2 regions of the Mycobacterium sp. NGS27 genome follow, and region 2 is predicted to be linked to the other one. Evidence: predicted binding sites of a transcription regulator. Region 2 holds the regulator's gene; the other holds the start of a gene.
The links. The regulator LexA, encoded in region 2, represses DNA repair genes until DNA is damaged. The targets are predictions, from matches to a motif close to CGAACANNTGTTCG.
Positions count from the first base shown of each region.

Region 1 (6,492 bases), 110 kb from region 2:
GCTGACGCGCGAACAGGCACCGGTAGCCGGCGCTACCGGTGCCTTCCGCCCTACCTCCGACTAGGCGCCCGCGTGGTGGTGCCGGTGGAATAAGCCGCCACCTTCGGTGCGCCGGCGGAACAGGCCGCCCTCGCCGGACCGCCGACGTAACAGGCCACCACCGGTGCGCCCGCGGGGCGCCGGCTCACCGGCCATGGCGTCCGAAGGTGCTCCCGCCGGCACGCGACCCTCGTCGTACATCGCCGGTTCAGCGGCCGGCACGGTTTGGCCTGCCACCGGGGCCGGCTCTGCAACGACGACGTCTCGTGCGTGGCGCACGGCCAGCCGCGCAACCGCGGCCCCGCCCAGGAACACGATCAGGGCGCCCAGGCCGGAGAAGTAGGTGACCTCGAGCAGGGCCCGTTTGAGGTCCGTCGAGGCCATCGGTTGACCGAGGTCACCGATTCCGAGCGTCGACGCGAACGCGCGGCCGACGACGAACCAGGCGCCGCCCGCGACCGCGAGCCAGCCGCCGAACACGGCGCTGGCCCGGTTCCCGGACATGAGCACCAGCAAACCGCCGAGCGCGGCCGCTGCCCCGGGGAGCACCTCCAGCCAGCCTTTGGCCGTGGTCCACGTCCATGCCGGATCCGCCATGTACGCCCAGTCGATGTTGGGCCCGAAGAAGGGCACCAATGCGCCCCACGCACCCAGAAGAATGAGAAGTAACCCGGTTAGCGCGCCGCGGGTCCGTGGCATGTACAACGCGCGAGGGCGGTCGTAGTCGTGGCTTCTGGTCCTCATCGGAACCTCCTTCAGACAGGTATGACTGCTGTGAGGCTGGTTACCCGAGGGTCCTGGGGTGTAACCGCTCACGCGGTGCCCATGTGTTTGCTGAGGCCGCTTGGGGCGAGGCTCCCCCGGCGTGGCCGAGGCCGCGCGATGGACGATGCGGGCGGGTCTGAGCAGGCCGGAGGCACCATCGGACGGTCACCCGGGACAGGCTGGGCGCAAAGGTCACGATTTGGCCGCGATTGGGCGGCCCGCTAATCGAACAGACCGGCCTGTCCGAAGCCGGTGACGCCGGCCGGAGGGGTCATGCCGAGGTGCGTCCAGGCCTGGGCGGTCGCCACCCGGCCTCGCGGCGTCCGCGCGACCATGCCGGCACGCACCAGGAACGGCTCGCACACCTCCTCCACGGTGGCGGCCTCCTCTCCCACCGCCACCGCCAGGGTCGACACCCCGACCGGTCCGCCGCCGAAGCTGCGGGTCAGCGCCGAAAGCACGGCCCGGTCCAGCCGGTCCAGGCCCAGCTCGTCGACGTCGTAGACCGCCAGCGCGGCCTTGGCGACGTCGCGGGTGATCACGCCGTCGGCGCGCACCTCGGCGAAGTCGCGGACCCGGCGCAACAACCGGTTGGCGATCCGCGGTGTCCCCCGCGAGCGCCGGGCGATCTCCTCGGCCGCGTCGCCCCCGAGTTCGATGCCCAGGATCCCGGCGGAGCGGGCCAGCACCCGCTCCAGCTCGGAGGGCTCGTAGAAGTCCATATGCGCGGTGAAACCGAACCGATCCCGCAGCGGGCCGGTCAGCGCGCCCGACCGGGTGGTCGCGCCGACCAGGGTGAACGGCGCCAGCTCCAGCGGAATCGACGTCGCCCCGGGACCCTTGCCGACCACCACATCGACCCGGAAGTCCTCCATGGCCAGGTAGAGCATCTCCTCCGCGGGCCGGGCGATGCGGTGGATCTCGTCGATGAACAGCACGTCGTGCTCGACCAGGTTGGACAGCATCGCCGCCAGGTCACCGGCGCGTTCCAGCGCGGGCCCCGACGTCATCCGCAGCGAGGACCCGAGCTCGGCCGCGATGATCATCGCCAGTGACGTCTTGCCCAGCCCCGGCGGACCGGACAACAGGATGTGGTCGGGTGTGCCGCCGCGGTTTTTGGCGCCCTCAAGGACGAGCTGCAGCTGCTCGCGCACCCGCGGCTGGCCGATGAACTCGCGCAGCGAGCGCGGACGCAGGCTGACGTCGATGTCGCCCTCGCCCACGGTCAGCGCCGGGGAGACCTCTCGTTCCTCGTAGTCGTCGGTCATCGGGACTTGCCCAGCATCGACAGGGCGGCGCGCAGCGCGGCCGTCGTGGTGGCGCCGTGGTCGGCGGCCAGCACCTTGTCGGTGGCTTCCTCGGCCTGCTTGACGGCGAAACCGAGCCCGACCAGGGCCTCCACCACCGGCCCGCGGATCGCGTGGCCGTTGAGGCCCGCCGCCGGGGACGCCCCGCCGGCCGCGAAGCCGGCGCCGACCTTGTCGCGCAATTCCAGAACCATCCGTTCGGCGCTGCGCTTGCCTATCCCGGGCACCCGGGTCAGCGCGTTGACGTCGCCGTCGTGCAGCGCCTGTCGCAGCGCCCCGGCGTCGTGTACGGCCAGGGTCGCCATCGCCAGCCGCGGCCCGACCCCCGACACCGACAGCAGCGTCAGGAACAGGTCGCGGGCGTCGGCGTCGGCGAAGCCGTAGAGCGTCATCGAGTCCTCGCGGACGATCATCGCGGTGATCAGCCGCGCCTCGGTCCCGGCCCGCAGCGTAGACAGCGTCGACGGCGTCGCGTTCACCCGATAGCCGACGCCGGCGGCCTCGATCACCACGTGATCGAGCGCCACCTCGAGGACCTCGCCGCGCACCGAGGCGATCATCGCGCCGCCTTCAGCTTGGCGTCCAGCGTGGCCTTGTATTTTCGCCGCTGCTCGGCGGCCATCGCCTCCGCCGCGGCCATCCGGGCGATCATCGGCGCCCGCCAGCAATGGCAAATCGCCAGCGCCAGCGCGTCCGCGGCGTCCGCCGGTGTCGGTTTGGCTTGCAGCGCAAGGATTCTGGTGACCATGGCGGTGACTTGGGCCTTATCGGCGGCGCCGTTTCCGGTGACCGCGGCCTTGACCTCGCTGGGGGTGTGGAAGTGCACGTCGACGCCGCGTTTGGCCGCGGCCAGCGCGACGACGCCGCCGGCCTGGGCGGTCCCCATCACGGTCGACACGTTGAGTTGGGAGAACACCCGCTCGACCGCCACGACGTCCGGCTGGTGGGTCGCCAGCCAATGCTCGACGGCATCGCTGATCGTCAGGAGCCGCTCGGCGAGCGGCGCGTCCGAGGGCGTGCGCACCACGTCGACATCGAGCGCGACCACCGCGCGCCCCCGCCCGGTTTCGACGACCGACAGACCGCATCGGGTCAGGCCGGGATCGACGCCCATCACCCGCATTCCCGCTCCCATCTAGTAGAACAGCTGTTCGATACCTTACGGCCACCGGCGACAGGTCCGGGTAGGACACGCGGCGCTTCCCGGGGCAACGTTGGGACGCCGACGCATGAAAAAGCTGTTAGCTTTAGCCCACGTTCGCTCGAGCAATGTGGCAACGGAGGGATTGGCGTGGGATCTCTGCTGGTCATGATCGCCGTGGCGCTCTTCATCGCGTCCATCGTGGTGCTGGTGGTGGCTTTGCGACGGCCCAAGCAGCCGGCCCAGCGGGGCGGCCGCCAGGACCCGCTCTCCGCCGACGCGATGCCGCAGTTCGGGCCGCGCCAACTCGGGCCCGGCGCCATCGTCAGCTACGGCGGCATCGACTACATCGTGCGCGGATCGGTCACCTACCGCGAAGGGCCCTTCGTGTGGTGGGAGCACCTGCTGGAGGGCGGCGACCAACCACTCTGGTTCAGCGTCGAGGAGGACGAGGGACGCCTGGAACTGGCGATGTGGGTCAAACGCAAGGATGTGTCCCTGAGGCCCGGCGACCAATACGTCGTCGACGGGGTCACGTTCCATGAGTCCGAACGCGGCCGCGCCTCCTACACGACCGAAGGCGCCACCGGCCTGCCGGCCGGCGGAGACATGGAGTTCGTCGACTGCGCCAACGCCGACGAGTCGGCGCTGCTCTCGTTCGAGCGCTGGGCCCCGGACATGCCCTGGGAGGTGTCGACGGGCAAGTCCGTCTCGCCCGGCGAAATCACCGTGTATTCGGCACCCCCACCCAGCTCGGCGTAGGGCTAGAGGTCACGCCGGTGCCCCTTCATCAGCTCGCCGTGACTCCGGCGGACGTATCCGGGGAAAGGCTGGGACTCGCGCTCAACGCGCCCGTGCCCGCTCCCCTGGCCAGCTGCCGCCTGGACCACCCGGCCGGCGGCGCCACACTCTTGCTGGGTGTGCTCGGCGCGTCACATGTCGTCGCGGTCGGGCACGCGTTCTCCGAGGAAATCTCCTGCACGGCACGCAATCTCGGGGCCGACCTGCCCGAGCGCACCGACGCGCCCGGTTACCGCCTTCACTCGCGTACGGACACCCACGACGAGGCGAGCTTTCGCCGGCTCGCGCAGGACCTGCGCGACCGTTGCGCGCGGCTGGACGGCTGGCTCGGCGGCACCTTCCCCGGCGATGACGCCGCGCTGACCGTGCTGGCCGCCGAGCCCGACGGCACCGGCTGGCGCTGGCAGACCTGGCACCTCTACCCGGCTCGCATCGCGGGCGGCGGCGGAACGGTGGTTCACACGGCCAGCCGGTGGCGCCCGTGAGCCGCAACCGCCTTTTCGTGATCGCCGGAGTGCTGGGCGCGGCCGCCGTGGCGTGCCTGATCTTCGGAATCATCTTGCTGCAGAAGAACATTGGCTCGTACGTGGCCAGTCATTATCACGAATACGCCCGCGACGCGAACGGGACCCGCTACCAGTGCACCGGTTCGCCCGAACAGGTCGCCGACGCCCTGGCCGACTACGCCCAACCCGACGCGCGGGCGGACAACGGCAAGACCGAGTACCTGCGTTACAGCAACAACATCGTGATCGTCGGCCCCGACGGCGGTTATCAGTGCAGCATCCGCGTCGAACCGCTGAGCGCCGGATACAGCCACGGCGCCTTCATCTTCCTGGGCCCCGGATTTTCCCCTGGATCCCCCTCGGGCGGCGCCGGAGGCACCCCCGGCGGCCCCGGCGGAATCAAGTGAACGCAAAGGAGAGCACCATGTACCTCGCCGTCGAGATCGGCACCGTCGACATCAATCCCGTGCTGAAGGGCGCGGTCGCGACGATCCTGTACTTCGTCGTCGGCATGGCCGTGCTTCTCATCGGGTTCTACGCGGTCGACCTGCTGACCCCGGGGAAGTTGCGCCAGCTGGTGTTCATCGACCGCCGCCCCAACGCCGTGGTGGTCGCGGGCGCGATGTACATCGCCCTGACCGTCGTCATCATCACCGCCATCGCCAACAGCTACAGCCAGCTGGGCCAGGGACTCCTTGGCGTGGCGGTGTACGGGCTGATGGGCGTGATCCTCCTGGGGATAGCGCTGCTGGCGATGCACCTGCTGATACCGGGCAGCTTCCACGAGCACATCGACGAGCCGGAGCTGCATCCGGGATCGTTCGCCGTGGCGCTGATACTGCTAGCCGTGGGAGGGGTGACCGCCGCGGCGGTGTCATGAGCGCTGTCGATGTGCGGCCGCCCGGGGCGGCGCCGTCCGCGGGGCCGTCGGGTCGATGGCGGGCGCTGCTGCTGGCCGCGGTGGCGGCGTGCGCGGCCTGTGGCATCGTGTACGAACTCGCGCTGCTGACGCTGTCGGCCAGCCTCGACGGCGGCGGGATCGTCGCCACCTCCCTGATCGTCGCGGGCTACATCGCCGCGCTGGGCGTGGGCGCCCTGCTGGTCAAACCCCTGCTGGCGCACGCCGCGATCACCTTCATCGCCGTCGAGGCGCTGCTGGGCATCATCGGTGGCCTGTCGGCGGCGGCGCTGTACGTGGTGTTCGCGTTCGTGGACGGGTCGACGTGGGTGCTCGCGTTGAGCACGGCGCTCATCGGTGGCTTGGTGGGCGCCGAGGTGCCGCTGCTGATGACGCTGCTGCAAGGTGGCCGGACAGCCGGTGCCGCCGATGCCGGGCGGACGCTGGCCAACCTCAACGCCGCCGACTACCTGGGCGCGCTGCTGGGCGGGCTGGTCTGGCCGTTCCTGTTGCTGCCGCCGTTGGGGATGATCCGCGGTGCGGCCGCCACCGGAATGATCAACCTGGCCGCCGCCGCCGTGGTAGCGATTTTCCTGTTGCGGCAAGTGGTTTCGACGCGGAAGCTGGCGCTGGCGATGTGCGCGCTGGCCGCCGCCGCTGGGCTGCTCGCCACCCTGCTGCTGCGTTCGGCCGACATCGAAACAACAAGCAGGCAAAGGCTTTACGCCGACCCGATCATCGCCTACCGGCACACGGCTTATCAGGAGATCGTGGTGACGCGCCGCGGCAACGACACCCGGCTGTATCTCAATGGGGGGCTGCAGTTCTCCACCCGCGACGAGTACCGCTACACCGAGAGCCTCGTCTACCCCGCCCTCGGCGGGGTTTCCCAAGGCGCCCATTCGGTGCTGGTGCTGGGCGGCGGAGACGGCCTGGCGGCGCGCGAATTGCTGCGCCAGCCAGGCGTTTCCAAGATCGTGCAGGTCGAGCTCGACCCCGCGGTGATCGACGTCGCCCGCACCACACTGCGCGGGG
Region 1 covers NZ_JCALDT010000005.1:291,146-297,637, reverse strand. Annotated here, with positions in the region: gene AC5Y30_RS15950 (hypothetical protein) at 61-783, opposite strand; gene ruvB (Holliday junction branch migration DNA helicase RuvB) at 1,026-2,072, opposite strand; gene ruvA (Holliday junction branch migration protein RuvA) at 2,069-2,671, opposite strand; gene ruvC (crossover junction endodeoxyribonuclease RuvC) at 2,668-3,234, opposite strand; gene AC5Y30_RS15930 (DUF4178 domain-containing protein) at 3,403-4,014, shown strand; gene AC5Y30_RS15925 (DUF2617 family protein) at 4,032-4,538, shown strand; gene AC5Y30_RS15920 (DUF4247 domain-containing protein) at 4,535-4,966, shown strand; gene AC5Y30_RS15915 (DUF350 domain-containing protein) at 4,984-5,439, shown strand; gene AC5Y30_RS15910 (polyamine aminopropyltransferase) at 5,436-6,492, shown strand, end outside.
Region 1: a site for LexA is predicted at 3,252-3,265, ahead of ruvC (crossover junction endodeoxyribonuclease RuvC). Genes of this name have one in related genera too.

Region 2 (6,492 bases):
TGGCGATCGATCCCACCGCGGCGATCAACACCGCCTGGCGCGCGGCGGGCGGTCCCACCGGACCCCTGGGCGCCAAGCAGGGCGGGCAGTATCCGATCGGCGGCGACGGAATCGCCCAGAACTTTGCCGGCGGCAAGGTGTTCTTCACCCCGGCCACCGGCGCGAATGCGGTCGAGAGCGACATCCTGGCCAAATACGAGTCGCTGGGGGGACCGGTCGGCAGCGACCTGGGATTCCCGACCGCCAACGAAACCGACGGCAACATCGGGCGTGCCAGCCGCGTCGCCACCTTCTCCGCTGCCGACAAGCCGGTCATCTTCTGGACGCCCGACCACGGCGCCTTCGTCGTGCGTGGGGCGATGAAGGTGGCGTGGGACAAACTGCGCGCTCCGGCGGGCAAGCTCGGCGCCCCGGTCGGCGACCAGGCCGTCAACGGCGACGTGATCTCCCAGCAGTTCACCGGCGGCAAGATTTCGTGGAACCGGGCGAAGAACACGTTCAGCACCGATCCGTCCAACCTGGCGCCGCTGCTGTCCGGGCTGCAGGTGTCGGGTCAGGACCAGCCGAGCAATTCGGCCCTGCCGGCGCACCCGAAGAAGTCCTCCTGGCACTGGTGGTGGCTGGTGGTCGCCATTCCGGTGCTGGCGCTGCTCGTGCTGATGGCGTGGGTGCTGTTCGGTGGGCGGCGCCGGCCTGCGCACGAGGAGGCGGCGGCCTACGCGCCCGGTCGCGGGGGGAACCTCGGCTACGACGCCGACGAGCGCTGGGGCCACGACGATGCCGACGTCGGCGCCGACCCGTTCGGGCTCGGCGCGACGCATCAACCGGAGCCGGAACCGGACGCCGGGCGGGTCAGCTGGCAACGTCAGGCTCCTGCCGATAGCGACTATCGGTTCCACGAGGAGGAAGACCCCGACGCCGTCGATACCGACTCGATCCCGGTCGTCTCCGCGGAGATGCTGTCGGAGGACGAGTATGCCGAGGCGGGGGCCGACTACGCCGACTACACCGACGGCGTCCCCGAGGTCGCCGAGCCCGAGGCGGCGGACGACGCCGCCTACGTCGACGCCGACGGCCCCGATGCGGGTTATCCGCAGGAGGCGTATCCGGAAGACGAGTACCCCGACGTCGCCGTTTCCGGCATCCCGCCGGAGGGCGACGCGGCGGAAGGCCTCCTGGAAACCGCTGAGCCAGAAGACGAATACCTCGACCTCGCGGCGCCGGAACCGGACGTCGAACCCGAAGCGGACACCGCGACGGAGGCCGACATGACGGACACGGCGGTGGGAGCCGCCGCGGTCGCCGATGCGGTCGCGGCCGGGCCTCCGGCGCGAAGCGGTCGGCACGCCGCCGATGACGCCTCGGAAAACGGCCTGGCGGCCCCGGACGGGCGACCCACGATCCACCTGCCGCTCGATGATCCGTACCAGGCGCCCGACGGATACCCCGTCAAGGCCAGCGCTCGCTACGGCTTGTACTACATGCCGGGTAGCGACCTGTATCAGGACACGCTCGCCGAGCTCTGGTTGTCGAGCGAAGAAGTCGCTCAGGCCAACGGCTTCACCCGGGCTGACTGACCGAGGCCGGGCGCGCGTCAGACCTTGCGGATGACGGTGACGACCTTGCCCAGCACGCTGGCGTCGTTGCCCGGGATGGGATCGAACGCCGGGTTGTGCGGCATCAGCCACACCTGACCGCCGGCGCGTTTGAACGTCTTGACCGTGGCCTCGCCGTCGAGCATCGCCGCGACGATGTCACCGTTGTCGGCGACGTTCTGCTGACGGACCACCACCCAGTCGCCGTCGCAGATCGCGGCATCGACCATCGAATCACCGACGACCTTGAGCAGGAAAAGCGTGCCCTCACCGACCAATTCGCGCGGCAGGGGAAAGACGTCTTCGACGGCCTCTTCGGCCAGGATGGGTCCGCCGGCCGCGATGCGCCCGAGCACCGGGACGAACGTGGGTTCCGGTAGGGCGTCCGAACCGGCCACTTCGGTGGTGGGGGCCGCCACGTCGTCGTCGGCCCCGCGGACGTCGACGGCCCGCGGGCGGTTGGGGTCGCGGCGCAGGTAACCCTTGCGCTCCAGGGTGCGAAGCTGGTGCGCCACCGATGACGTCGACGTCAGACCGACGGCATCGCCGATCTCCCGGATGCTCGGCGGGTAGCCGCGGCTGGTGACCGAGGCGCGGATGACATTCAGAATGGTGCGCTGCCGTTCGGTCAGCGAGGAATCCACGGAGTGCAGCCGACCCTCGGGACCGGCCGATGAAACGTCGTTGCTGTCGCCCATGGCACCGAATGTAGCCGCACCGAGGACAAGAATCAAACATGTGTTCGAGTGGCGTGTCGCGGCGGTTCGCGTCGGCGCAAAACAAGCGCGAAGCCGGACGAATTACAGATGTGTAACTCTTCGGGATATCGGGTATTTGAGTGCTCGTGACAGTGGTAGAGGCCGACGAACTTGTCGGTGGTGTGATCTAGCGTTTGCTCGTGCGACACGCTTCGCTCAAATGTTCGGTTTCGAACATACAAGCGATTAGTGTCGAACACACGAGCGAGAGCTAGTTGACCGGAGGAACGAAGATGACAGTCATCCACACGCCCGCGCCGCGTACCAGCAGTCTTCGGCGCCCGATCAATGGACCCGTCCTGGGGCCTCGCTACGGACGGGACGGGCTGGCCCGGTCCCGCCGGCCCGCGCCGTCGCGGCCCGCGGGCGCCGCCACGCGCTACTACGGCACCGGGGTGGCAATGTCCGTCGCTCCGCACCGCAGGCGCGCCACCACCTGGGCGTCGACCATCGGGCTGGCACTGGCCGCCGGCGCGGTCACGCTGTGGCTGGGTCTCGTCGCGAACGTCGGCCAGGTGCTCAACGGCGACTCCACGAACTCGGCGACCCAGGTTCCCGACCGGCTCGCCGTCGTCCGCGTGGACGCGGGGGAGTCGCTCCAGGATTTCGCGCACCGCGTGGCGCCCGGCGCGCCGGCACCCCAGGTCGCCGATCGCATCCGCGAGCTCAACGATCTACACTCGCCCAACCTGCTGGCGGGCCAAACCCTCATCGCTCCGGTCGGCTGAGTGGCGTTGCGCCGAAACGGATGTGTTAGCCGTGCAGGTCAGCGCGCGGGTACGCTCAAGGTCCTGCGGTATCTTGTCGGCGCGACGAAGGAGCGGTCATGCACTGTCCGTTCTGCCGCCATCCCGACTCGCGGGTGATCGACTCCCGCGAAACCGATGAAGGCCAGGCCATTCGGCGTCGCCGATCCTGTCCCGAGTGCGGACGGCGTTTCACCACGGTGGAGACCGCGGTCCTGGCGGTGGTCAAGCGCAGCGGCGTCACGGAGCCGTTCAGCAGGGAGAAGGTCGTCAGCGGCGTCCGTCGGGCCTGCCAGGGGCGACAGGTCGATGACGATGCGCTCAACCTGCTGGCCCAGCAGGTCGAAGACACCGTGCGCGCGGCGGGCTCACCGGAGATCCCCAGTCACGAGGTCGGGTTGGCCATTCTGGGGCCGCTACGCGACCTGGACGAGGTGGCCTACTTGCGGTTCGCCTCCGTCTATCGGTCGTTCGAGTCCGCGGACGATTTCGAACGCGAGATCCAGGCAATGCGGGATCACCGCAGAGTGGCAGCTCGGGGCTGACACCGGGGCCGGGCTCCGATTGCCCGCAACCTCGCCGGGCTAGGCTCGCTTTCATGCCCACGGACTTGCACCCCGACCTCGCGGCGCTTGCCCCGCTCCTTGGGACCTGGTCCGGCCAGGGTGCGGGTAAATACCCGACGATCCCGCCCTTCGACTATCTCGAAGAAGTCGTGTTCGCCCACGTCGGTAAGCCGTTTCTCGTCTACGGACAGAAAACCAGGGCGGTTGCCGACGGGAAGCCGTTGCACGCCGAAACCGGCTATATTCGGGTGCCGCAACCAGGTCACATCGAATTGGTGCTGGCGCATCCCAGCGGCATCACCGAAATCGAGGTCGGCACCTACTCGGTCACCGGTGACCTCATCGAAATGCAGATGTCGACCACGTCGGTGGGGCTGACACCCAGCGCCAAGGAGGTGACCGCGCTCGGCCGTTCATTCCGCATCGACGGCGACGAACTCTCCTACACGGTGCAGATGGGCGCGGTCGGGCAACCGCTGCAGGACCACCTCGGGGCGGTGTTACACCGGCAGCGCTGAGGTCCGAGTTAGGCCGTCGTCAATCGATCTGTCGCACACCGTCATTGACGACCCGCCCGGTCACCCGCACCCAGCCCTCGGCGCTCCACCTGGTGTCGATCACGGAGCCCTTGCCCTGGGTGATCCGCAGGCTCTGGCTCAGGTAGTCGGTGATCCGCATCGCCGCCGACCCGGTCGCCTCGTCCTCGGCCACACCGAGGTTGGCGGCGAACATGCGCGCCCGCAGCCATCCGGCCGCCCGGTCGGTCCAGGCCCACAGGTAGTGCGCGGTGTCGTCGGGATAGTCCGCCTCATCGGCCGCGAGAACCTGGTCGGCTGAGGGGAATTCGTGCAGGGCGAAGTCGGGCGCCCATTCCGCGCGGGCGTTGATGCTGGCGCGGTCGCCGTCGTAACCCACCTGCAAGATCCCGGCCCGCACCCGCAGGGTGTTGATCGGCGAACCGTTCTCGCGCAGCCACCATGTCGCGCCGACGGTCGGGTGGCCGGCGAACGGCAGTTCGGTTCGCGGCGTGTAGATGGTGGCGTGCGCGCTGGCGGAGCCGGGGGCCGGGATGTCCACGAAAACCGTCTCGCTGTAGCCCAATTGGGCTGCCAGCCGCTGTCGGTGCTCGGGCTCGACCTGGGCGGCGTCCACCACGCCCAGCGGATTACCGAAGTGGCCGTCCGCATCGGTGAACACCCGCAGCACCGTCACGCCGATCCCCATGAGCCGACTTTACGGCGCCGCGTCGGGCCGCACCGATCGAGGCGATCAGGTGGCGCTGCGTTCGTCGGAGCCCATGGCGTTCAGCACGGCGACACGCGTGGGAGCGGAACCGGAGACGGCCTGCTCGCCGCCGCCGGTGCGGAGCAGTTCGCGAAGACTGGCCTGGTCGTACTCGGCGGGATCGGTGGAATCGATGAAGCGCTCGACGACGTCGATGAAGCGGGCCGGGTCGTCGTGGAAGGGAAAATGCCCGGAGCCTTCGAAGATTTCGAGGCGGGAGCCCGGCATCGCGGCATGCGCCATCCAAGCGTGCCGAACGGGAACCACCACATCCCTTGTGCCCCAGATGATCTGCACCGGGATGGCTTCGGTCAAATAACATCGGTCCAGCATGGTGACGATCTGCCCGCGCCAATCCACCACCGCGCGCAGCGTCCGGCTGAAAGCCGCCGACGCCGTCGGCTCGGGCAGGTCGTCGAGGATGCGCAGCACGTTGGGCAGATCGCGGCCCAGCCCGGTGCTGCCCAGCGCCACACCCAGGACACGTCCCATCATCTGGACCGCCGGCAGCACCAGCGGCAAGCGCAGCAGGGCGATCGCCTCGCTGCCCATCGGCAGCGAGGCCCAGCGCAGCACGAAGTTGACGTCCTTGGTCACGCCTCCGGCGCCGACCAGGATCAGCCGTTCCACCAGATGCGGGAATTGGTAGGCGAATTGCATAGCCACACCGCCACCCAGCGAGTGACCGACGATGGTGACCCGCTCGATGTCGAGCACGCTGAGCAGGTCACGCATCCCGTTCGCATACGCCGCGATCGAGTAGTCGGCGCGCGGCTTGTCGGATTGCCCGTGGCCGAGCAGATCGGGCGCGATCACCGTGAAACGCTGGGCGAGCTTGGCCTGCACGGTATTCCAGGTGGTGGAATTGTCGCCGATGCCGTGGATCAGCAGTATCGCCGGCCCGGAACCGGCGATGCGGTAGGCCCGCTTGTAACCGTGGATGGTGCGGAACTCGAGTTTGGGTGCGGTCACTTCACGCACCGGGCGGAGCGTAGGTTTGCGCTTCCGCTCGGTCATATCGCCAACCTTGGTGTCGGGCCGGGCTGAGGGCGGTCCGGCTAGGGCGTCACGTGAGTGGGTCAGGGCTTGTCGTCGTCGTCGTACTTCTTCTCCGCCTGCTGGGCCAGAAATCGCTCGAACTCTGCGCCTAGCTCATCGCCGCTAGGCAGATCCTCGTCGCGAGCTAGTAACGATCTGTTCTCCTGAGCGTCGATGAAGGCATCGTACTGGCGCTCCAGCGCGGCCACCACTTGGGCGACCTCCGCGCTAGCTTCCACCTGCTCGTCGATCTTCGCCCGAATCACCTCGGCCGCTTCGGTTAACGCGGTCAGAGGCAGCTCCAGCGACGCGGTCTTGGCGACCTGCTCGAGCAAAGCCTGCGCGGCGGCCGGGTAGTCGGTCTGCGTGAGGTAGTGGGGGACATGCACGGTATAGCCGACGACCTCATGACCGTGCTGGCCCATCCGGTATTCCAGCAGGTTGGACGCGCTGCCCGGGACCTGGATCTCGGAGATCCACGGCTGGAAATTGGCGATCAACTCCG
Region 2 covers NZ_JCALDT010000005.1:180,141-186,632, forward strand. Annotated here, with positions in the region: gene AC5Y30_RS15230 (LGFP repeat-containing protein) at 1-1,577, shown strand, start outside; gene lexA (transcriptional repressor LexA) at 1,595-2,293, opposite strand; gene AC5Y30_RS15240 (LysM peptidoglycan-binding domain-containing protein) at 2,587-3,081, shown strand; gene nrdR (transcriptional regulator NrdR) at 3,180-3,644, shown strand; gene AC5Y30_RS15250 (peroxynitrite isomerase) at 3,698-4,183, shown strand; gene AC5Y30_RS15255 (PhzF family phenazine biosynthesis protein) at 4,203-4,889, opposite strand; gene AC5Y30_RS15260 (alpha/beta fold hydrolase) at 4,935-5,966, opposite strand; gene AC5Y30_RS15265 (proteasome assembly chaperone family protein) at 6,029-6,492, opposite strand, start outside.